One region of the Lysinibacillus sp. NPDC097162 genome, then DNA from elsewhere that is predicted to be linked to it. Evidence: riboswitches for the same ligand, from Rfam matches in the RefSeq annotation. Region 1 holds a riboswitch; each other region holds the start of a gene.

Region 1 (8,148 bases):
TATAGTGAGTGTTGGTAGCCTTATGATCGGGCAAGTTTCGTTTTCGGTAAGTGAAGTGTTGAATGGAATTTTTAGTTCAGAAGATACGATGGCACGACGAATCGTGTGGGAAATCCGTATGCCCCGTATACTAACGGGTATAATTATAGGCGTTTGTTTGGCTATTGCAGGTTCGATTTTACAAGGTGTCATGCAAAATCCATTAGCTGACCCAGGGGTAATTGGAATTACTTCCGGCGCTGGAATTATGGCGGTGGCAGTAATGGTTGTTTTTCCTGGCTATATCATATATTTACCTATTGCAGCTTTTTTAGGTGCCTTTGTCGCCGCAATGATAGTGTATTCTTTATCGGTGAAAAAGGGTGGTACATCCCCAATGCGAATTATTTTAGTAGGGGTAGCCATTAATGCACTTTGTGGTGCAGGAACAAATGCACTTATGATTTTGTATAGCGATCGTGTACAATCTGTCCTGCCATGGTTGTCTGGTGGTTTGACAGGTGTTGGTTGGGTGCAATTTAAAATGATTATTTACTATGTTCTTGTAGCAATTGTATTATCCTTTTATGCAATTAAACATATTCGTATTATGCGTCTAGGAGATGAAATGGCAAGCCTTTTAGGGCACAATGTTGAACGAAGTCGATTCTTTTTAATTGCATTAAGTACGCTATTAGCAGGAATAGCAGTAAGTGTTGCCGGATTAATTGGGTTTGTCGGTTTGGTTGTACCGCATATTTTACGACTAATTATCGGTGGAGATCATAAATATTTACTACCTACTTCAGCTTTAGCTGGTGGCTTACTTGTTGTTTTCGCTGATACAATTGCGAGAACAGTATTTGATCCTATTGAGTTTCCTGTTGGCATTTTACTAGCATTTATTGGTGGGCCGTATTTCCTTTATTTAATTCATAGAAAGGGGAATTCCATTGCTACGAACTGAGCACATTCAATATCAACATGAGTTCACCAAGTTCAAGTTAGATGATATTACCTTGAAGATCAATGAAGGAGAAGTTGTTAGTTTAATAGGTCCAAATGGCTCGGGGAAATCAACATTATTACGTGTGATTTCACGTCTTTTAAAACCAAATAGTGGTACAGTATTTTTAGATGAACGAAACATTCATGAAATGAAGTCGAAAGAAGTGGCTAAAACACTAACGATGCTCCCGCAAATGAATAGTCATCAATTAGATTTAACAGTGCGCGAGTTAGTAGAGTTTGGGCGTCATCCGCATAGCGGAGGGAAGACGGTCCTGTCAAAAGAGGATAAAGAAATTGTCGATTGGGCGATTGATGTAACTGGATTGAAAGACTTGCAAAATCGTGTACTGCCTTCGATGTCTGGAGGTGAACGGCAACGTGCTTGGATTGCAATGACTGTAGCACAGCATCCTAAAGTGTTACTGCTAGATGAACCAACAACATATCTAGATATTGCACATCAATTAGAAGTGATGGAGCTTGTAAAAGAGTTAAATCATAAATACAATATGACCGTTATTATGGTGTTACATGATATTAACCAAGCTGCACAAAATAGTGAACGGCTGATTGTACTAAAGAAAGGAAAAATACATTACGACGATTCACCACATTGTGTATTATGTAAAGAAATGTTTCAAACAATTTTTGAAATTGATGCTGAAATTTATATGCAAGATGGAAATCCAATCTTTACCCCAGTAAAATTGTGCTCAAGTTCTTGCAAATGATGAAAGCTCATGTTTCGGGAAGAAATATGAAGCGACTACAACACCCATAAAAATTAACTTATTATAATGAAGAAAAGGAGATTTAAAATATGATTGGTATAATTTATTACGCTTATGGCGCACCGAAATCTTTAGACGATGTAACACCTTATTTTACACATATAATGAAAGGTAAAACACCACCACCTCATGTGATTGAAAACGTTACGGCACAATTTAAAAAATTAGGCGGTGTTGATCCATTAGCAGCAAATACGGGGCGTATTGCTAAAGGGCTGGAACATTCTTTACAGAATCGCTTAACACAGCCTGTAAAAGTATATAATGCATACAAACATACAGAACCTTATATTCCAGATGTTGTTGACACAATGCTTGAAGATGGTATTACAACCTTTATTACGCTACCTGTAAATCCGATTATGTCTACAGGTGCTGCAGCGTTTCATGATGAAGTTAGTACGTTATTAGCTTCTCATGACGTTAAGGTCATTCATGCGAAAAATTGGCATTTAAACGATGAATTACTTGCTGTATATAAAGATCGTGTTCAACGTGCATTTGAATGGATTCCAGTTGAAAAACGAGCACAGACGCATGTTTTATATACCGTCCATAGTCAACCAATTGATCCCGAAAAAAACGAAAACTATGTACGTCAGTTTGCCGAATTAGCCGAAGCCATTTCAAAAGCAGTTCAAATTGATAACTGGCATATTACATATCGAAGCGGTCATGGGAAAGGTGACTGGCTAGGTCCAAATGTAAAAGATAAAATTAATTCATTACAAGGCGAGGGTGCTCAAGGTATCGTCACTTGTGAGCTCCTTTCCCTTTCAGCGGATATTGAGTCCTATTTTGAAGTCGGATATGAATGTCATAGATTATGTGAGGAACTTCAAGTAGAATTTGCCCAATCGGAGTTTCCAGGTGATAGCTATGATACCATTCAAGCTTTAGCTGCCATTGTCGAGTCATTTATTCCAACAGCATCACAACTTCGTTCATAAGTGCAAACGGATTGAAGTGAAAGTAAACGATGCATCAATTTCACTCGAGGGGACCAAGTCTCCTCGAGTATGTAGTGTTAAGAAGATAATTATCGTGATTAAATAGTGCCCTACTGCGTGATTATGAGTACATGTCTTTGACACTCATCCATCACCCAAGTGGGCTTTTTCTTGTTTGCCATTAGCAATATGGACTGAATAAATATTTATGTTTTGGCATGAATATTAAAATAATTGTCGAAAAGTGTTGACTCATCGTGCTAATATCATGTAAAGTATTAATTGATATTGATAATCATTATCAATTAAATTATTTTAGGAGTGTTTAACAAATGCATTGGAAATACCCATTATCAGCTTTAGCAATTTCTGTGTTATTAGTTGGATGTAATCAGTCAGACAACGCACATAAAGCTACATCAAATGAAACAATGGAAACGACAGAAGAGACGATTATTAAGGACGAGCTAAATCGAGATGTAACAATCCCATTGAATCCTGATCGTGTTGTAGTAGGAGGTATTTTACCATATTTCTCTACTTGGTATATTGCCACTAATTCAACAAAAGAGATTGTTGGGATGCATCCAAACTCATATAATGCAGCTTCTCATTCCATCTTAAAAGATATTTCACCTGATGTATTAAAAGCAGATACCTCTTTTATTCAAAATGGGGAAGTGAATATTGAAGAATTGATGAAGGTTAATCCTGAAGTCTATTTTGAAATTGCTTCGGATGAAAAATCCATTAATAAATTAGAAGAAGCAGGGGTTCCGACAGTAGCACTGAAAGCAACAACAGATTCTGATGATCCATTAGAAATTTTGAACCGATGGTTAACATTAACTGGTGAAATTACAGGCACAACGGATCGACCTGACCAAATCATTCAAGAAGGTAAAAAGAATCAACAAGAAATAAATGAAAAACTAGCAAATGTACAAAAAGAAGATATGCCTAAAGTAATGATTCTTCAATACCATAACGATAAAGAAATATCGGTAGCAGGCTCGAATATGCATGGCAATCGATGGATTAAAGCTACGGGTGGTATCGATGTAGCAGAAAAGGATATTCAAGGCATTAAAGCAGTTAATATGGAACAAATATATAATTGGGATCCAGAAATTATCTACATTACGAACTTTACCGAAACACAGCCAATAGATTTAATCAATAACACGATTAGTGGACAAGATTGGAGTCAGATAAAAGCAGTAAAAAACAAACAAGTGTACAAAGTGCCACTTGGTATTTATCGCTGGTATCCACCGAATGGAGATGCACCCCTTATGTTAAAATGGATGGCGCAGCACAACCATCCAGAAATATTTGACTATAATATGACCGAAGAAATTCAAAATTACTACGCTAAATTCTACAATTATGAAGTAACAGAAGACCAAGTAAAAGACATTTTAAATCCATCTTCTGAAGCGGCAAAATATTAAGAGAATAGCAACTAAAAGTGTGTTACTTGCTTTAAGTGCACAATCTGTTCCACAATCGACTAGACTTCTAACAAAGACGATAAGAAGCCATCTGATGTTAATTTTTAATTAATGTCAGATGGCTTTTTCGGTTTAAAGGTTAGGTGATATTAAATAGAAGGAAAAACGGCTAAGGACATCTATAGCTGTATGATTATTTGTTTAAAGAAAAAAGAAAAATTCATATAGAAGGCTGTAGACAAGATTGTATGAGAGGCATTTTTAAGAAGAGATATCGGGAAAAAAACAATGGGTGCTAGAATAATGGGCATCTATGAAGATAATAGAATCAGTAAAGGTGTTTTTAAAACTTTTTTATACGGAATAGTGCTGAAAAAAGAAAAATAGTTCATTAATGATGGAAAATAGCTTTCCATTATTTGTTTTTTCTGAATTTTAGCTATATTGATTGTTTATAAGTCTCTATGTTAAGGTTGAAAGACAAATTGAATATGCTAAATTTTGGTGGTTTAAATGAATTTTTTCATTTGATTAAAAGGGAAGTTGGTGAGATTCCAACACTGTCCCGCAACTGTATTTAGGAGTTACATAACAATACCACTGTTTTGATTGTCAAAATGGGAAGGGGTTATTTAACGTTGATCATAAGTCAGGAGACCTGCCACTGAATAACGCATCAATTTACCTACGAGGATAGGGAGGTGTTAGCTACTGCATGATTTTTGTGAATTCAACTGTAAATTCACAGTTTTTTTGGGCTGTCATGCTTTTGTCGGTTAACAACTTCTAAAGGGGTAGAAGTTGTTTTTTTGTTGTTCTTTTGTGCACGAATGGTAACGCTTACAAGAATAATTAAACAAAGGGGCTGTCATTGATGGAGTTAACGTATTCACCAGGTCTTGATGGAATTATTGCTGCTGAAACAAAGCTATCATTTTTAGACACTATCGGGAGTCAAATTGTAATACGAGGCTATGACTTAATTGCGTTATCACAAAGGTATTCGTATTTAGACATTGTCCATTTATTGTTGCATGGAGAAATACCAACTACCGGGCAACAGGCTGATTTGCAGGATAGGTTGAAATCCTACTATCAGGTACCACAAGATATCTTTCAAATTTTTAAACTCTTGCCTAATGGAACACATGCAATGGATGGGTTAAGAACTGGAATCTCTGTTCTAGCAGGCTATGATCAGCACATCAATGATCGTTCGACTGAAATGAATTTGACGCGGGCTTATAGACTTTTAGGCGGTATGCCTAACATCGTCGCGAATAGCTATCGCGTCTTAAACGGCCAAGATGTGGTCAAGCCAGATAGCGAACTTTCTTATAGTGCCAATTTTTATTACATGATTACTGGCAGAAAACCAACGGCGTTAGAAGAGGAGATTTTTGATCAGTCGCTCGTGTTATATAGCGAACATGAGATGCCGAATTCAACGTTTACGGCTCGTGTTATCGCCTCTACGCAATCAGATTTGTATGGTGCCTTAACGGGAGCTGTCGCTTCATTGAAAGGGAATTTGCATGGTGGGGCAAATGAAGCAGTGATGTATATGCTGCTTGAAGCTAAAACAGTAGAAGGCTTTGAAAACTTACTAAAAAGTAAACTACAAAATAAAGAAAAAATTATGGGCTTTGGTCACCGTGTCTATATGAAAAAGATGGACCCAAGAGCACAAATAATGAAAGAGGCTTTGTATAAATTATGTTTGGAGCAAGGTGATGACCGTTTATATCACATGTGTGAAGCTGGCGAAAAAGTGATGGTACAGGAAAAAGGATTATATCCAAATTTAGATTATTATGCAGCACCAGTATACTACATGCTAGGCTTGCCTATTGAAATCTATACACCTATCTTTTTCGGTTCACGAACGATTGGCCTGTGTGCTCATGTGATTGAACAGCATGATAATAATCGATTATTTAGACCTCGTGTTCATTATATTGGCGAGCGTCATAACCTTGAAGAATTGTCGGTATAGTCAAGTATTAACAACTCGCCATAGAACTGATGGGTATTCTGACCAATGCCCATCAGTATACTAGTATATCAAATTCATGACTTGAAAGGAAGATATAGATGATTAAAACAAATGACATATCTAAGACAGATCAATTACTTACGGATATTGCTGATTATGTATTAAATACTACGATTACAAGTGAAGAAGCTTATGAAACGGCTCGCTATGTTTTATTAGATACTTTAGGTTGCGGCATTTTGGCCTTACAGTACCCAGAATGTACAAAACTCCTTGGACCAGTAGTTGCTGGCACTGTCGTTCCAAATGGTACACGTGTTCCAGGAACTTCTTATGTTCTCGATCCCGTAAGAGGGGCCTTCAATATAGGATGTATGATTCGCTGGTTAGATTACAATGACACATGGCTTGCTGCAGAATGGGGACATCCTTCTGATAATTTAGGTGGCATATTAGCAGTGGCAGATTATTTGAGTCGTACACGAATTGCCGAAGGGAAAGAGCCACTTAAAATCAAAGAAGTATTAGAAATGATGATAAAAGCCCATGAAATTCAAGGGATACTCGCATTGGAGAATAGTCTGAATCGTGTTGGATTGGATCATGTTTTATTTGTCAAAATTGCATCGACAGCGGTAGTTACCAAAGCATTAGGAGGAACTCGTGAAGAAATGATTAATGCTTTATCAAATGCTTGGATTGATAATTCAAGCTTACGAACATACCGCCATGCACCGAATACAGGCTCTAGAAAATCATGGGCAGCGGGAGATGCAACAAGTAGGGCAGTCCAACTAGCGATGATGGCTGTGAAAGGGGAAATGGGGTATGCGACAGCATTATCTGCGCCTGGCTGGGGCTTTCAAGATGTACTCTTCAATAAACAAGACTTAAAGCTTGCAAGAACACTGGATTCTTATGTGATGGAAAATGTTCTATTTAAAGTTTCTTTTCCAGCTGAATTTCATGCGCAAACTGCTGCAGAATGTGCCGTGCATTTACATCATGAAGTGAAAAATCGTTTACATGACATTGAGCGCATTCAAATTACAACACATGAATCCGCGATACGAATTATTGATAAGGAGGGACCTCTTAATAATCCAGCAGACCGTGATCACTGCATTCAATACATTACAGCAATTGGACTTATCTATGGTGATATTACGGCAGACCATTATGAGGATAACGTAGCGGCAGATCCACGAATTGATGACTTGAGAAATAAAATGGTCGTCGTAGAAAAATCACAATATACAATCGATTATCTAGACCCTGAAAAACGCTCGATAGCCAATGCTGTGCAAGTTTATTATAAAGACGGTTCAATGTCTGAGTTAGTGGAATGTGAATACCCGTTAGGGCACCGTTTCCGTCGTGAGGAAGCATTCCCTCAAATTATTGATAAATTTCAGCAAAACATTAGTACACATTTTTCTCAAAAACAATTGAACGAAATAAATCGTATCTGTTCTGATAAAGAGCTTGTTGAAAATAGCGATGTTAACGAATTTGTCAATTTATTTGTTTAACGAGAGAAGGGAGGTATTGGTAGATGGCGTGGATTGTCAATGAAACTGTTTCGCAAAAACAAATGGCTGAGCAATTTCGAGCATTAATTGCTCGAAAAGATATTTTACAAATACCTGGTGCGCATGATGCCATGGCAGGTTTAATGGCTAAAAAAGCAGGCTTCGAGGCATTATATCTATCTGGAGCTGCTTATACAGCGAGTCGAGGCTTACCTGATTTAGGAATGATTTATTCGAATGAAGTAGCCCATTGTGCAAGCAATATTATCCGAGCTACTAATGTCCCAATGCTTGTGGATATTGATACAGGTTTTGGTGGTGTATTAAATGTCGCACGAACTGCTCGTGAAATGGTTGAAGCAGGAGTTGCCGCGGTGCAGCTGGAAGATCAAAATTTACCGAAAAAATGTGGCCATTTAAATGGAAAAATGCTTG
Region 2 (8,148 bases), on a different contig from region 1:
AGTTCGCCAAAAACGACAAAACTCCTGTTTTTTTCACAGGAGTTTCCAATTTTTTTGCATTTATGATTTAGACCCGACCTACTAGGACATCGACATCAATCGTGATTTCATTTACAGTCACTTCTGCATGCTGCGCCTTATGCCAGCCCATCGGCGTCATTTCAAGCAGTGCAGGAACGAGCACAGAAGCAAGTGGCACCGTATAAGTTATACGCTCTACTGTGACATTTGAAAAACTTTCACGAAAGCGTTCTACAGTTTGCTCATTGGAGTATGTTTCTTTTGCCGAATCAGCATAAAGTTGTGAACGTAATTGTTGCAAATAGCCACTTTGCGGTACCACTTTTACGACACATCCATTTGATGTAAGCAATCGTTTAAATTCTTCATAATTAGCTGGGGATAAAATATTTAGAATGACATCAAAGCTTGTCTTGGCAAAAGGACTCTTTGCTAAGTCACCAACACACCAGATTTGCTTTGGATAATGCCGAGCAGCTGCAAGAATACCCTCTTTTGCAATATCAATACCAATGCCTATCCCTTGTTTTTGCGACAGTATACGGGCTAAATGTGATCCCTCTCCACAGCCTGTATCAAGCACTGTTTTGGCTTCTCCTATTAGTTCTGCTATTTTCTCCTCTAGTGGATCATATAGACCACTATCAATAATCGTTTTACGGGATTCAAAAAGATCTTTACTATATTTAGAAGCTGCACTATGCGTCAGCATATTTACATAACCTTGCTTAGCAATATCAAAGGAATGGTTTGCTGAACATGTAAGCCTCCCTTGATCATAGACCTGCATGGACTCCTGACAAATCGGACAAGCAAATAACCCGATATTTGCATCTATTAACGCTGCTCCTGCAGCTCGTTTAGAAAGTGCTCCCATTTAATTCGCCTCCTTTTGTTCAGTAGGTGAGACAATTGCAAAACGCTCCCACTTTCGACTTTTCCATCTAAAGTATACGATAATGGCACGCATCCATTCATCTGCTGAAATAGCTAACCATATCCCTACTAGTCCCCAATCTAAAACAAATACAAATAAATAGCCAAGTGGCAAACTCATGCAGACCATCGATAAAAAGCCGATTTTCACGGGAAATCTTGCATCGCCTGAAGCACGTAATGAATTAATAACTACGATATTCATCGTACGACCTGTTTCTAATAAAATACTTAATGCTAATACAGACCCACCAATGGCTATAATCTCTGCATTATCTGTAAATATGCTCATTAACTGTTTTCTAAAAATCGTCACTACACTTACCATTAGTATTGTAAAAATAAAAGCTGAGCGCACGCTTATCCATAATTGATGATAAGCCTCATCTTTTTTACCCGCGCCTACATAGCGGCCAATAATAATAGCTGTCCCCGTACCGATTGCAACCGCAAACAAATACGTAAACATCGAAATATTCATTGCATATTGTCTTGCTGCAAGCGTTTCAGATCCTATATAAGTTGCATAATAGAGGAAGACAATTTGGCAAAATTGATAAAGCACTTGCTCAAATGCAGACGGTAACCCGATATTTAAAATTTTTCTAACATACTCTTTTGAAAATGTGAAATAGTATTCGATTTTTACACGTATCTCCATTACCTGATACAACAGCCATGCAAATACAATAACCGCAAGTCCACGACTAATAATGGAGGAAATCGCAGCCCCTTTCACACCCAATTCCGGCAATCCGAAATTACCAAAAATCAAACCGTAGTTTAACACGACGTGAACGACATTCATACCGAGTGATACATACATTGTCTGCTTCGTCCAACCATGTACACGAATAATAGCCGCTAATGCATTAATAATAGCTTGTAAAAAAATAAAACTACCAATTATGACTAAATAACTTTGGGCATATTGTAAGACATCGCCCTTCAAATTCATCATCGTCATTAAATGGCTTGAGCCTAAGAAAAACAGAGCACTCATAATAAGCCCAACAATTAAGTTCATCGTAATTGCCAACGCTGAAATCTTTGTAGCCTCTAATAATCTTTTTGAACCTAAATATTGCGAGACAACTATCGCAGCACCATTGCCTACCACTTCAAGAATTAATATCGCAATATGAATGTATTGATTTGCTGCGCCCACACCTGATACAGCGTTATCCGATAAGGCACTTAACATAAATGTATCGGCTAATCCCATCAACATAAATAAAAAAACTTCTAAAAAAATCGGCCATGTTAAATGAAATAGACTAAATTGGTCTGCCGAATGTTTCTCTCTAATCGCATTTCCCAACAACTTCACTTCTCTCTATATTACATAAAAATCTATTGTATCTTATCACAGATTTACTACTGTAAAGGATAGCTAATACAAAAATATTTTGAATAGCTTACAAAAAAATCCCTCTCACTAACTTACTGTGAAAGGGCGTCCTATTAGCATAAGCAATTTTCTTGTAATTGCTGGCGTTTTTCTGTTGTTAAACCAAACTCTTGCTCTAAAAACACTGTTTTCGAACCATAACGACTATCTATAGCATCGAAGGCAGCTTGCAAATAATCCTCACGTGCTGACATTAATGCATGGAACTGTTGTAACTCTTGGTCATTAAAAGTATTTTGTATTGCCTGTGCCATTCGTTCTACCATAGGGCGTAAATAAATATTCGTATCTAAATAGTCTTGCATAATGGTTTCCTCGGGTACATCTAATGCGAGCAAAATGAGCGCACCGCCAATTCCCGTTCGATCTTTTCCTACGGCACAGTGATGAACGAGGCCTAAATTATCTGGATTTTGAATTGTAGACATTAATTTTTTAAATGAAGCATTGTTAAATGGCATTTGTGCATAAAAATCGCGGAACATCTCTGGGCTTACAACCTTATAAAAATTGTGGCCGCCGGTATTTGTCGGCATCTCAAATGCGTGGTTGCCTTTTGCAGGAATTTGAATATACTTTGCGCCCTTGAATGTGGGGTTAGGATTATTTTGAGCCTCTTGTTGATCTCGGTAATCGAAAATTGTTTTTACTCCTAGTGCTTCAAAGCGCTCCTTATCCGCCGGTGTCATCTTACCTAGTGCAGCCGAACGATATAGCAATCCATTCTTAACCACTCTGCCATCTCGCGTCTTATAGCCACCCATATCGCGGAAATTTAAGACTGCCTCAAACGGAATAACCTTCATGTCAAACTGTGTCATCCACTACGCCTCCCTTATTTAAGCAATCATTTATATTTCTATTTTATAGAACAACTGAAGATAATACCAATTATTCACAAAACCTTTTAGTAGAGATTCAAAGTCTATGAATCACCGATTGTCTTGAAGATATCGGAGGTTGAAGACCGTGAAGCCTGTACTTAGCGGACAACAACATTCACAAGCAAAAAAGTGTTAGATTGATTGCAGTCAATCTAACACTTTATCTCTTTTGCCCAAATTTTAATAGTTGGCTTTCACCATTTATCCTTATTTAAATAATTCGGGATATACTGCTTTTGCTACCATCTCAACAGCTTCACCAATACGTGGACCTGGACGATTGGAAATATCAGTATCAATATAATTTACTGCTTTATCTTGAATAGCAGTAATTGTATTCCATCCATCACGCCCAAGAATTTCGCCTACTGAGTCTTCTACATAGTTTACTGTTGTTAAAATAACTTGAGGATTTTTTGCGATAACATCTTCCTCAGAAACTTTTACCCATCCTGTTTGATCACCAAATACATTGTTCACATTCGCTGCATCAAGAATCTCTTGTTGGAAAGTACCAGCTGCTGTTGTATAAATATCTGGCTTAGGGCTAATTTCTAAATAAACATTTTTCGGTGTTTCTACAGTTTTTACTTTTGCTTGCACATCCGCAATTTTCGCTTTAATATCTTTGTTTAATTGCTCACCTTTATCTTGAACACCCATCACTTCAGCGATTTGTTGAATATCTCCATAAACATCTTCAAATGATGCGGCTGATTTAATAACAAATACTTTCACGCCTGCATCTTCAAGACCTTTAAGGGCATCTAGTGTCTCGTCATTACCTGTGTAATAAGCAATTACAACATCAGGCTTTAGCGCTACAATTTTCTCGCTATTGAATGTTACAGAATCTGACACTCGTTCGATTTTTTTTGCTTCTTCTGGGTACGTATCATATTCAGTTGCCCCAACTACTTTATCGCCAACACCTAGTGCAAATAGAACTTCAGTGTTACTCGGTTGTAATGACACAACCGTTTTTGGTACTGCATCAAATGCTACTTCTACATCGCGATCATCTGTCACTTTGTAGCCTGTTTGCTCAGCTTGTTGTCCTGTTTTCGATGTATCGTCCTTTTTAGCTTCATTTGCTGTGCCGCAACCTGCCAATACAAGTGCTAACATTAACACTGTAAGCCATTGGAATTTAAATAGTTTCTTCACTTTACACATTCTCCTTCTTTTTCTTCATCGGATATGATTTGCTTATAAACGGTATTTCAGCAATACCAGCTTGTTGATTCATGTATACAGCCATTACAAAAAATACATTAGCTAATAATCCTAAGTAATCGAAAAGGATGGCTGGTACTTCTCTTTCCTCAGAAACTTTATGTAGAACACGGTATGATTTTTTTGCCTCACTACGACATAAATGAAGCGCAGTTGCAGCCCCCGTACCTTGTGGTAAAACAAAGTTTTGGATTTCTTCCTTTACATGCCCCACATAAAAATCATAGCGCTCGCTAAGCCATAACAAATCTTCTTCCGTTACCGCTAATTTGCCACGTACTGAGCCATTTACATGGTAGGCCATTGGCAAAATAGTCAATAAATCTGTCGCCACTACTTCAACTTTTTCAGCTTTTACAGCCGTCAATGCTACACCGACATGAGTTGTTAAACTATCCGTACGAATCTCAAAATCTACTGTAGATATTTTTTCACGCATGAACGGGTAGCAAGAATAACGGGCATCTTTTTTCATACTTAGTCCCTTCTTTCTTTCATGAACAGATTTTGCTTTACAGGTGCATAAAAAAACGCCGCTCCCTAGGGAACGACGAAAATAGCATATATAGTGCCGCCTCACGCGACATTGCCTATGTATTTGCCGTATATCCTCCTAGCTTCCGAAGAGTTTTTATACATTAAATAAAGGTCGGTCTCCTGGCTCGTACAGCTCACTACCCAATGCAGTAGCGATATCATAAAACCTTCCCATCTTGGGTCTTCACCTTTTCGACAGTGGCATTTTTTATGATTCTTGTACTTACAGTTGCGGAAACAGCTTCGGTTTTACACCGAATTCCCGATTATGCTAAAGTTAGCACCATTATTCTGCAAGAATTATTCACTTGATTAGCAGTTTATCATATATTGATTTGAAAGAGTAGTTGCGAGATTGTGGAATATTCGAATATATTTATACAAAACTTAGCACTATTTCTACATAGTGATCCGCTATTTGTTATTCCAGCCTAAAAATTCTGATTAAAATAGCTAGTTATAAAATTTTTTCAATAGCTTGCTCAATATCTAATTGTGAATCTGTTGGTTCAAAGCGCTCAACTGTATGACCTTGATTATCTACTAAAAATTTCGTAAAGTTCCAACGAATGTTACGTCCATCTAAAAAGCTAGGTGCAATTTGGATAATAGCCTCAGCTAACATCTTTTCCTGCATATTTGCCTTTCCGAATTCACGAAAATCTACTTCGTGCTTTAAATAATTGAATAACGGATGTGTCTCTTCTCCATTAACCTGAACTAGTTCAAAAATCGGGAAAGTTACCCCGTAGTTAAGTTGACAAAGTTGAGTTGTCTCAACTCCATCTTCTGGGTTCTGCTGTCCAAACTGATTACATGGGAAACCTAAAACAACGAAATTTCCCTTGTCATATTTATTATACATTTTTTGTAAATCTTCAAATTGATATGTAAAATCACATTGGTTGGCTGTGTTGACGATTAACATTGTCTTTCCACGAAATGTCTCCATTGATAAAATTTCACCATTTGGCTTTTTCACTAAATAATTATAAATCCCCATTTTCTCGACCCGACCCTTTCTTATTTACAAAAATTATACTGTTACTATGCTATATACAGTTGCAGATTTACGTGTTTCCTCTTTATAGATAGTTTCTGGCTCTCACTTATACTAAAGCTTACGTCAGTATATAAGACCTATCAAAAACTGAATCCATCCTCCTGTTTTCATTATAATCAATAACTTTTCTTTCTTCAAAATAACACACTTGGGCATAAAAATAGCCATCTCGCTATTTTAACGGATGGCTGTTTTATATTTCTTTTTGTATTTTATATCCTGCTCTTCTTCTATTAATCTCTTTGCAATATCCAGTAAGTTTTGATCATTCGTAGCATCAAACAATTTCTTGAAGGAGACAATAATATCATATCGAATACGCGATGGTTGCTTTTCATCGATACATGTTTGGAACCTTTTCGCTAAATACGAAACAATTAAATCCCTTTGAACTTGTCCAGCAAGCCCAATTTGCCAAATTGCTTGAAGAGCATGCCTTGCAGTTACTGTTTTTTCATCGTATGTTACGGCCCAAATTTTTAAAAAATCATCCAGAACACGTTCTTCCGGGTCACTTTTTGCTGCTAATGCACATAAAAACTGTGCTGCCCGTGCACGAGCATGTCCATCTGTATATGTAAGGGCTTTAATAAGCTGTTCCCAAACTGCATATGTCCAATCTACTGGTTCTTGCATAATTTTTATCAATCTTCTATACGACTCGTATTCAATCTCACGGTCACGCTCTGTTAAATTACTAAAAAGTTGCAAAATCTCTTTTTCCATGATTTATCCCTACCTTCATTCTTTCAGAACGTTTTCAAATTTTAATTTTTTTATGTTACACTTTACTTAAAAATAACGATAAAAGGAGAGCTTATGAATAGAACTATAACTCGAAAGTTGACTATACGAACTCTAGCGATTATATGCCTACTTATAGCCTTATATTTTATCATTCCTGTCTCCGTGCCAATTATTTTAGCAGGTGTTACAGCTTTTTTATTAGAACCCATTGTTATGTTTTTTAAACGAAAATGGAAAATGTCGCGAAAAATAGCTGTTGCTTTTATATACATAGTAAGTGTTATTTTTATTTCTATTATTTGTTACTTTACTATTACGCAACTAATGTCGCAAATTATTTCCATTTCAAAGCAAGCACCTTACTATATTTCTAAATTATCCGAGATGTGGGGTCATATGCAAGAGAATATTTCAAAATATACAGAAGACTTTCCAACTGAAGTGAGTGCTTCACTTCAAAAAACGACAACCGACTTCATTGAGAAAGTTGAAGAATCTTTTTTAAACTTCTTTAATTATACCAAAGTTACGACCTTCTTTTCACAAATTCCAAGCCTCTTTATAAGTCTTCTTGTTTATATGATCGCCCTATTTCTATTTATGCTAGATTTACCAAAATTAAAACAGTCAACTTACAAATTTTTAAAGCCTACAACTGAAGAGAAATTGAAAATTATTACTAATCGTTTAAAAGATGCATTTTTCGGTTTTATGAAGGCTCAGATTCTTGTTAGCTTTATTATAGCTGGGGTTACACTTGTAGGTTTACTACTTATTCAACCGAAATATGTGATAGTAATGACCATAATTATTTGGATTATTGATGTTATCCCGTTCCTTGGCTCAATTATTATTTTAGCACCTTGGGGAACTTATCACCTCCTGATGGGTAATACAGCGATTGCCATTAAGCTCTTTGTTCTTGCAGCTATTTTATTAATTATTCGCCGAACTGTCGAGCCTAAAGTAATGGGTGCACATATCGGCTTACCCCCTCTACCAACATTAATCGCGATGTTTATTGGTTTGCAATTGTTTGGCGTCATCGGCTTACTCGTAGGACCATTTGTTATCATCTTCCTCTTCGCCTTAAAAGAAACAGGGATTATCAAATTCAATTTCAAAATTTAATATAAGATTAGATTGAAAAAATATACTGCAGTAAGGGATATTCTATTTGATGGGCGTATAAATACCAAAAGGCACTCTCGGTTCTTTTTAAACAGAGGGTGCCTTACATTTTTGTCTATTTACGACTACTAGAATATGAAGTTATAAATTGATTGACTCCGCTTTCTTTAAGAAGTGTTTGA
Region 3 (8,148 bases), 970 kb from region 1:
CCGTCGTTTATATTTTTATTTTATTAAACGAACTGAAAATTCGCAATATAATAACCGATTTTTTGCGTAAGGTTATTAGTTAGTTAATATAAACTAATATAAAAAAGAAACACGGTTTACCAAAGGATTTTCGCGTACCGCGTGACCATCTTGAATTCAATAACTTAAAAGTTGTTTTATTCAAAAACTAAGCTAAAAAGAGTGACTATACACTACTAATTCATAAATAAAATAGACATCAACATACTTATCAATATCTCCTCCGTTTTAACCAAGAAAAAGACAAAGTATCGAATAATCAGATACTTTGTCTACAGACTGAGGTTGAGAAATTATTTTCTCAACCTTTTTATTCGTTATTTTTTCACTCAATATTTTCTACATTTAAACACTTAGTTTCACAGTAATAGCCTTTGCCGCCAACATAAACTTTATCTATATCATTCTTGCTATTCGTTGCTAATTTAACTAATATTTCAGAAGGCGAGTGTAAAGCATAACCTTGTTCAAATACATAGACTTCTTTTTGCAAGTAGTGATGTTCATAAAGGTAGCAAGCTAATGCACCGTTGGAAGTTCCAGTCGCTGCTTCTTCATTGATGTCGTATAGTGGAGCAAAATTTCTGCATATAATTCGATTGTCATTAAAAGTAAACAGATGCATCCCGACAACATTATAATACTTGCTAATTTCTTTAATTTTTTCAAAATTAGGTTGCAGTGCATGTAATTGTGTTTCGCTTTTTATAGGAATTAAAATATCTTTTAAGCCCGTGGAGACAATTTGAATTGGGTATTTATTGTCTATAGCTTGAATGTCAAAACAGTCGATGAACTCGTTTGGAGATACAACATCATAGAATATCGGTTTGTTTTGTTCCATAAATATCATGTCATCTTTTATAGTTATAGCAAGAACACCGCTGTTCGTTTCAATCGTATAGCGATTCTTGAAAAGTTTATTTAAATGCATCAGAATCGCGAAAGAGCCAATTGTAGCATGACCACATAAATCAACTTCTTCTTTTGGTGTAAAATACTCAATTTTATAATCCGCAATTTCAGATTCTGCTATAAATGCAGTTTCCGCATAGCCCAGTTGTTTGGCTATTGCCATTTTTTGAGTAGTGGACAATGTATGCTCCATAAATACTACTCCTGCTTTATTTCCGCCTTTATGATCTTTGCTAAATGCACTTGCAACATAAACGGATATTTTCATAAAACACCTTCCTTCCACACTTATAGGAAATTGTAGCATAGAAAACACGATGTATAAATGTTGTTGGAAAAATTCGCTATAAAGCAAGAAACAAACTATTTTTTAGCATCTGACCTCGCCAAAAATAGTTTGTTTACAGTCTGAGCGTGACTCTATATGCGTCACTCTTTCTTTAATTAATTTTTAATGTTGTTCCCTTAGTTGTTTGCAGTTCACGGTCTCGTGGTCTTGCTGCCTTATACCATTGCAAGCAAAGTGTAAAAATTATTATGGCATCAATTATATCTCCACCATAGTACATAACCATACTTCCGATTTCTGCTTGTTCTATCGGAACACCTTTAGGAGGATGAGCATAAATATACTTCGATAATATTCCATGTCCTGCTAATGCAATAATTAAAACTATTGCTCTGTAAATAAAGGATTTCCTATGATATACAGGATCAAAATAAATGATAGAAACAGTAAACAAATAGCCTGCAATGAATACATGTAAATGGACAATTACATGTATTAGACTATTGTCGTGCATTAATGAATATAGGTTAGTAGTGTACAATATCCAAAGTCCACCTATATTTAGAAAGCTAGTAACTAGTGGATGAATAAGTATACGTGCTAGCCAACTTCTTAAAATTCTTGAAAGCCCCCGAGCTAATGGGGTGCTTAAAGTTCTAAGTATTAATGTCATAGGAGCTGCAAGTACAATGAATAACGGTGCTAGCATACCCAAAAGTAAATGGCTAAACATGTGTGCTGTAAAATCTATAGAAGCACGATTTGCTAAAGGACCTACAACAGCACTAATCGCCAATAAAATTCCAAAAACTAAACTTACTATACGATTAAATGGCCATGTTTTATAATTTCGATTTGTAATTACAGTAGCACTAATATACAAAATTAATATGGTAATAAACAAAATTAAAAAAACTAGTTGAGGATGAATGATTCCAAAACCATCATGACTAGGACCACCCTCTAATATTTGGTGATGGTCAGCGTTCATTAGTGGTAGCCTCTACTTGAAGATTTTTATTGCTAGTACGAACAGCAAGATAAAGTCCGATTATGAGAATAATTGCAGCAAGTACATTCCAAATTACATCGTATACGATAACATTTTCTACATACCTAATCTGGTGTATTCGCATTAGCTTATGTTGAATGATGCCATCATATAATTGGAAACCTCCTGCACCTAGTAACATGCCACCAACCCATCTCTTCAACAAAAACCCACTTTTACGACGAATATCTGCAAGTAAAAATAATCCTGCAATAGTAGCAAACCAACTAATTGCATGGAATATACCATCAGAAATTAAGCCAATATCCGTTGTAGACTTATCATAAAAATGATGCCAGCGAAATAATTGATGAAAAATAGTCTCATCTATAAAAGCTACTAGGCCTATCCCAAATAGAAACCCTGACAATAAATTCCGGCTTACATAAACTTGTGTATTGTTATGATTGTTTAAGATGGTCATTCCATCCCCCCTACATTTAGATTTTCGTCCTTATCATTCCCTAATTTTTAATATTTCAACCCAACTTTACCTAGCGTATCAGGCTAAAACTTCTTCTTTAAAGATATTATTTTTAACATCTATACCCCTACCTAGTCATCTATTGTTTCCATTAAAGAAGAGCTAGCTCTAGCCAGCTCTTTGCTTTTATTCAGTTGTTTAAAACGACACGACTCCAAAGGCAGAAATCAATGAAGGCTTTAATGCTTGCCAAAATTCAGCGCTATTTGTTCTACGATAAAATTTATGGAAAGGTTCATTTGGGCGAGCGTGTTTCTGATAATGCCTGATAATTTGTTGTAGAAAGCTTTCTATTTTTTGTACTGAAACTCTTTTAGCAAATAGTGTACCCGCCTTTGCATTGGCCCCCATCGGCACGGCACCTAAGTAAACATCGAAGCTATCCTTTTGATAAACAAGCCCAATATCATCATATACAGCATTATAGCAAGCCGATGCACAGCCATTAATATTTAACCGTAGTCTAGAAGGCACAGTTTCTTCATGTAATGCTTCGTATAGGTGTTCGGTTATTTCGGCAGCCTCCATTTTGTCCCCATCACAAAAATCACATGCTTTTATCGCAACGATAGGACCTTGCTTTGCAATATATAAGCCTGCTTCTTGAAGCTCATTGATAATTTCATTCACGTTTATAGTTGGGACGGACAAAAGGATACTATAGGAAGCCGAGTATTTAATTGCGCCGCTATCACCTACAACCTCAGCAATTTTTTGAAATTGAGCTGGTGTATAATGCTTATTGATAATACCTGGACTTACTGCAAGGCGTGTAAAATTTCCATTTGTATTTAGTTTTTCAAATGTTCGATCTGGTGTATTTGAACGAAAGGCATTCATTGTTTGTTCTCCTTATGAAAAAGAGCTAGCAAGTAGCTAGCTCTTTCGATTGTTATTTAAAAGTTTTCAGGATAAAAACCTTTTGCTAAAATTTCAATAGCCTCTGCAGCACGAACCCCTTCTGAAGCTGCTGAAAGTGGTAAAATGACAAAGCGTTCATTTTTCACAGCATCTGTTTCTTTTAATGCCGGATCACTTTTTAGGAATTTAATTTTGTCTTCTGCTGTTTGGGAACCATAATCAATTACGACAATGACTTCAGGGTTACGTTCAACTGTTTCTTCTTTTGATACCGTTGTCCAGCCCGATTCAACATCGCCAAAAATGTTTTTACCGCCAGCAACTGTGACAAGTTCATCCATAAAGTTTTGTGCCGCTGTAAAGACTTCCTTGTCCCCACTATCGAAAACTAGAACACGTAATTCTTTTTCACCTTGGGGTAACTTTGCGCGAACAGCATCAACATCCTTTGTCATCTGTTCAATTAATGCCTCTCCGCGGTCTTCAACACGGAAGATTTTTGCAATATTACGGATATCCGTAAATATATCCTCTAACGTTGGTTTTGTAATACTTGAAGAAGTATGTAAATATGTGTGAATACCAAGTGCTTCTAACTCTTCTGGTGTACCAACACCCTTTTCGCTAAAGCCACTTTTCCACCCAGCGTATAAAAAATCCGCTTCACTATCAATTACTTGTTCTTTTGTCGGATACTGCTCCGCTATCACTGGTACTTTATCGTAAGCTGCTTGTAAAGGTTCATAAATTTTATCATCTAAATAAGCAGTACCAACCATTGAATCTTCTAAACCTAATGCTAGCATTATTTCTGTAACGTGCTGATTTAAGCTAATCGCCTTTTTAGGAGCTTCTGTATAAACTTGTGTCGTATCGTTATTATCAATTGTTACTTCTTTTGCCTCTGCTTGTGCTGGTTCAATGTTTTCACTTTGTGCAGCTGATTCTGAATCATCTTTTGCACTACAAGCGCCTAAAATGCTCAATAGTGCCATTGCAAGAACTAGCCACATGCCTTTCCATTTGTTCATGTTTGTTTCTCCTTTAGTTTGTAATTTTTCATCTTTATAGTAAGAAATCAATGACTTCTTTGCTATTGATTACGAGCACTTCTTGACGCTTCATTTCCTGGTAAAAGCATGAATTGCTGTTTGCTACGGTTCCTGCTTAAACTACTGCACATCAAAATGGACACAAAAAACCCTCTTGTTTCCAAGAGGGCGGCATAGTGAAAAAACAATGGTTATTCAACCAATCACTATTCCCATCCTCGTGGTGTTAAGTAAAATAATATATATTGGCAGGTATCCTGGCTTAGGTTCAACGTTTATACGTCTTCCCATAGTTAAACTACAGTGACTGTGTTGTATAAACTCCCCATTTACAGTTGCGGGACAGCATCGGATTTACACCGATTTCCCTTTTAAGCAAATGATATAAACCATTTGCACCAATATATAGAAGTATTAAGTTATAAAAATAGCCTAGCAGAAGTAATTTTTGTTTTCAATCACACAAAAAAATCCATAACTAATAATTACGAATAATTGACCACTATTCAAACATAAACGAGAACTATTCTACTCGAAATGTTTTTAAGCACTATCTGTTACAATAGGAATATAGGAAAAATAGAAATGAGGATTTTTTATGTATAAAACGATTGGTGTGCTCGCACATGTCGATGCAGGAAAGACAACCTTTTGTGAACAACTACTATTCCATACGAACAGTATTCAAACGCGCGGAAGAGTCGATCACCAAGATACTTTTTTAGATAATCATACTATCGAACAAGCTCGTGGTATTACCATTTTTGCTGAACAAGGACGGATGCAAATTGGGGATGATACATACACACTAATTGATACGCCTGGGCATGTCGACTTTTCACCAGAGATGGAACGCGCAATTCGTGTAATGGATTACGCCATTATTATCGTAAGCGCAGTAGAGGGTGTACAAGGACATACTGAAACCGTGTGGCAATTGCTACGTCAATACAACGTACCAACCTTCTTCTTTATTAATAAGATAGATCGTGAAGGCGCTGATGTAGATGCCGTTATGAAGCAGCTTCGAAAGGAATGTTCGAAGGACGTACTTTTAATAGACGACCCATTGCGTACAGATTATGTCCAGAGCCACATTGCTGAATGGCTAGCTGAACGTGATGAACAACTACTCGATGCCTATTTGACAGAAACTCTCGATGCACAAACATGCCTATTACAGTTGCAAAAGTTGATTAAACAAGAGCAAACATTTCCTTGCTTTACTGGTGCGGCATTAAAGGATATTGGAATAAAAGAATTTTTATCACAGCTCCCTCTACTTACGGAGACTCGATTCGACCATCAAGCACCATTTCAAGGTGAGGTATTTAAAATTCGCCATGATGGAACTCAACGGTTAACGTTTATCAAAGCATTGCAAGGAACTTTACATACACGCCAAGACTTTACATTTGGTGATGTGACTGAAAAAATAACTGAAATTCGTTTATATAATGGCAGCCGTTTTGACACAACACAAGAAGTGCAAGCAGGAGAAATTTTCGCGGTTAAAGGGCTTAGTCTAGCAAAAGTCGGTGATATTTTAGGTAGTACAATACCTCCTCAGCCATATGAGCTTGTGCCTACGTTACAAGCTAAAGTACAGTATGATGGACAACAGCATATAAAAGAAGTTTTACAAGTATTCCGTTTACTTGAAGCGGAGGAACCATCGTTACGAGTCGTTTGGCATGAGAAATTCCAAGAAATCCATGTACATATTATGGGGGTTATTCAACTTGAAGTACTTGCTGAAGTGTTAAAAAATCGCTTTTCACTTTCTGTTACTTTTGGTGAGCCAAAAATCTTATATATGGAATCAATCGTAACAACTGTAACAGGATACGGTCATTTCGAGCCTTTAAAACATTATGCTGAGGTACACCTGTTAATGGAGCCTAATATTCGTGGAACTGGTAACACTTTTGTTAACGCTTGTCATGCTGATGATTTATCAGTTGGAAACCAACGACTAATTGAAAAACATCTATTTGAACGAGAGCATCACGGTGTTTTAACAGGCTCCCCAGTGACAGATGTATGCTTCACCCTTTTGACAGGACGTGCTCATATCAAGCATACAGAGGGTGGCGATTTTCGCGAAGCAACTTTCCGTGCACTTCGACAAGGGCTGGAGCAAGCCGAAAATATATTGCTTGAACCATATTATCGCTTTAAATTGAAAGCATCGAATGATTTTATCGGTCGTATGATGAACGATATCCAGCAAGCAGATGGTACTTTTGATGACCCTCTATTAACAGAGGAACAAGTAACATTAACAGGACGAGTTCCTGTTGCAACATTTATGCATTATAGTACTACTTTCGCTGCTTATACAAACGGCAAAGGGTCAATTTCGTTACAATTTGATGGCTATGATAAATGCCATAATAGTGAAGAAATAATTGCACAAATCAATTACAATAAACAGGCAGATCCCGACTATACATCATCAAGTATTTTTTGTGCGAAAGGAAAGGGCTATTCAGTTCCTTGGTATGAGGCAAAAGAAGCCATGCATTGCTTGTAATTATCCGAGAAACCGCACTTTCCAAAGCATAACAGCGATTGGGGAAGGTTTATCGGTTATTTAGCAAGTTTTATTGGCGATTTGAATGGTTTTATCGGCGATTCAGCGACTTTTATCGGCGATTTTAAAGGTTTTATCGGCGATTCAGCCAGTTTTTATGGCGATTTCAAAAGTTATCCATAAAAAATGACAGAAGGCATCGAGAACATCTCGATGCCTTTTATATTAATCCTATAAAGCTTTTTTCGCTTTCGCAACAAAGTTATTCGCTGATTCCACAATTACGTAACCATTACTATTCGAAAAATCAACAAGAACCGAACCTGGTTTACTCTTTAAAATTTGTAATTGCTCAATTAATTGGAGCAATAATTGATGACCATTGCCTCTTGGATGCCAATTTAAATGATAGTCATTTAATTCTTTAACACTTTGAAGAAATTGAGCGTATTCACACTCTACATACTTTATTAAATGTACTATTTTATTACTATCTTGATTTGTATGAACGACTAACGACAACTCTTCTAAATAGGTGTGATAGAAACGCATAACCATCGAGCATAGTAAATCATTGACTCTTGCAGCACTTAAGATGGGCTTTGGCTCTAAATCAAGCCTATCTAAATTTGGTTTAGCTCGAATCGAATCAATACGTGTTATTAAATGATACGGCTCACCATTTACCTCATATACGATTGGATTTGTTGGCATGTACATCATAAAGGCATTCTTTTTTGTTTTCAGCTCATCCGCTACACTTGCTTTAGCAAAAAGGCACCCTTCATACACCTCATTTTGAATCCAAATGATGCCTTTGTTATAGAAAATTTGATTAAATAAACGTTCGTTCCGAATAAGTCCTGTTGCTAAAAACTGATCAACAAGTGCTTCAATGACCATTCTCGTTTTTGGCTGCTT

What was found. A riboswitch is a leader RNA that binds a small molecule or an ion and turns the genes downstream of it on or off. The one in region 1 is predicted to bind cobalamin.
Region 2: another riboswitch for cobalamin. It lies ahead of ACIQXW_RS21095 (hypothetical protein); the one in region 1 lies ahead of mmgD (citrate synthase).
Region 3: another riboswitch for cobalamin. It lies ahead of ACIQXW_RS07910 (ABC transporter substrate-binding protein); the one in region 1 lies ahead of mmgD (citrate synthase).

What each region holds. Positions count from the first base shown of each region.
Region 1 covers NZ_JBIWDT010000001.1:604,161-612,308, forward strand. Annotated here, with positions in the region: gene ACIQXW_RS02895 (FecCD family ABC transporter permease) at 1-946, shown strand, start outside; gene ACIQXW_RS02900 (ABC transporter ATP-binding protein) at 933-1,721, shown strand; gene ACIQXW_RS02905 (ferrochelatase) at 1,811-2,731, shown strand; gene ACIQXW_RS02910 (ABC transporter substrate-binding protein) at 3,064-4,185, shown strand; cobalamin riboswitch at 4,674-4,865, shown strand; gene mmgD (citrate synthase) at 5,060-6,181, shown strand; gene prpD (2-methylcitrate dehydratase) at 6,280-7,713, shown strand; gene prpB (methylisocitrate lyase) at 7,737-8,148, shown strand, end outside.
Region 2 covers NZ_JBIWDT010000007.1:107,454-115,601, forward strand. Annotated here, with positions in the region: gene ACIQXW_RS21075 (putative RNA methyltransferase) at 68-898, opposite strand; gene ACIQXW_RS21080 (MATE family efflux transporter) at 899-2,278, opposite strand; gene ACIQXW_RS21085 (tyrosine-protein phosphatase) at 2,422-3,189, opposite strand; gene ACIQXW_RS21090 (ABC transporter substrate-binding protein) at 3,460-4,419, opposite strand; gene ACIQXW_RS21095 (hypothetical protein) at 4,421-4,963, opposite strand; cobalamin riboswitch at 5,119-5,328, opposite strand; gene ACIQXW_RS21100 (glutathione peroxidase) at 5,483-6,028, opposite strand; gene ACIQXW_RS21105 (hypothetical protein) at 6,266-6,814, opposite strand; gene ytvI (sporulation integral membrane protein YtvI) at 6,908-7,966, shown strand.
Region 3 covers NZ_JBIWDT010000001.1:1,576,705-1,584,852, forward strand. Annotated here, with positions in the region: gene ACIQXW_RS07890 (PhzF family phenazine biosynthesis protein) at 365-1,222, opposite strand; gene ACIQXW_RS07895 (cytochrome c oxidase assembly protein) at 1,395-2,234, opposite strand; gene ACIQXW_RS07900 (DUF2243 domain-containing protein) at 2,224-2,718, opposite strand; gene ACIQXW_RS07905 (precorrin-3B methylase) at 2,917-3,618, opposite strand; gene ACIQXW_RS07910 (ABC transporter substrate-binding protein) at 3,675-4,670, opposite strand; cobalamin riboswitch at 4,922-5,109, opposite strand; gene ACIQXW_RS07915 (GTP-binding protein) at 5,290-7,227, shown strand; gene ACIQXW_RS07920 (hypothetical protein) at 7,459-8,148, opposite strand, start outside.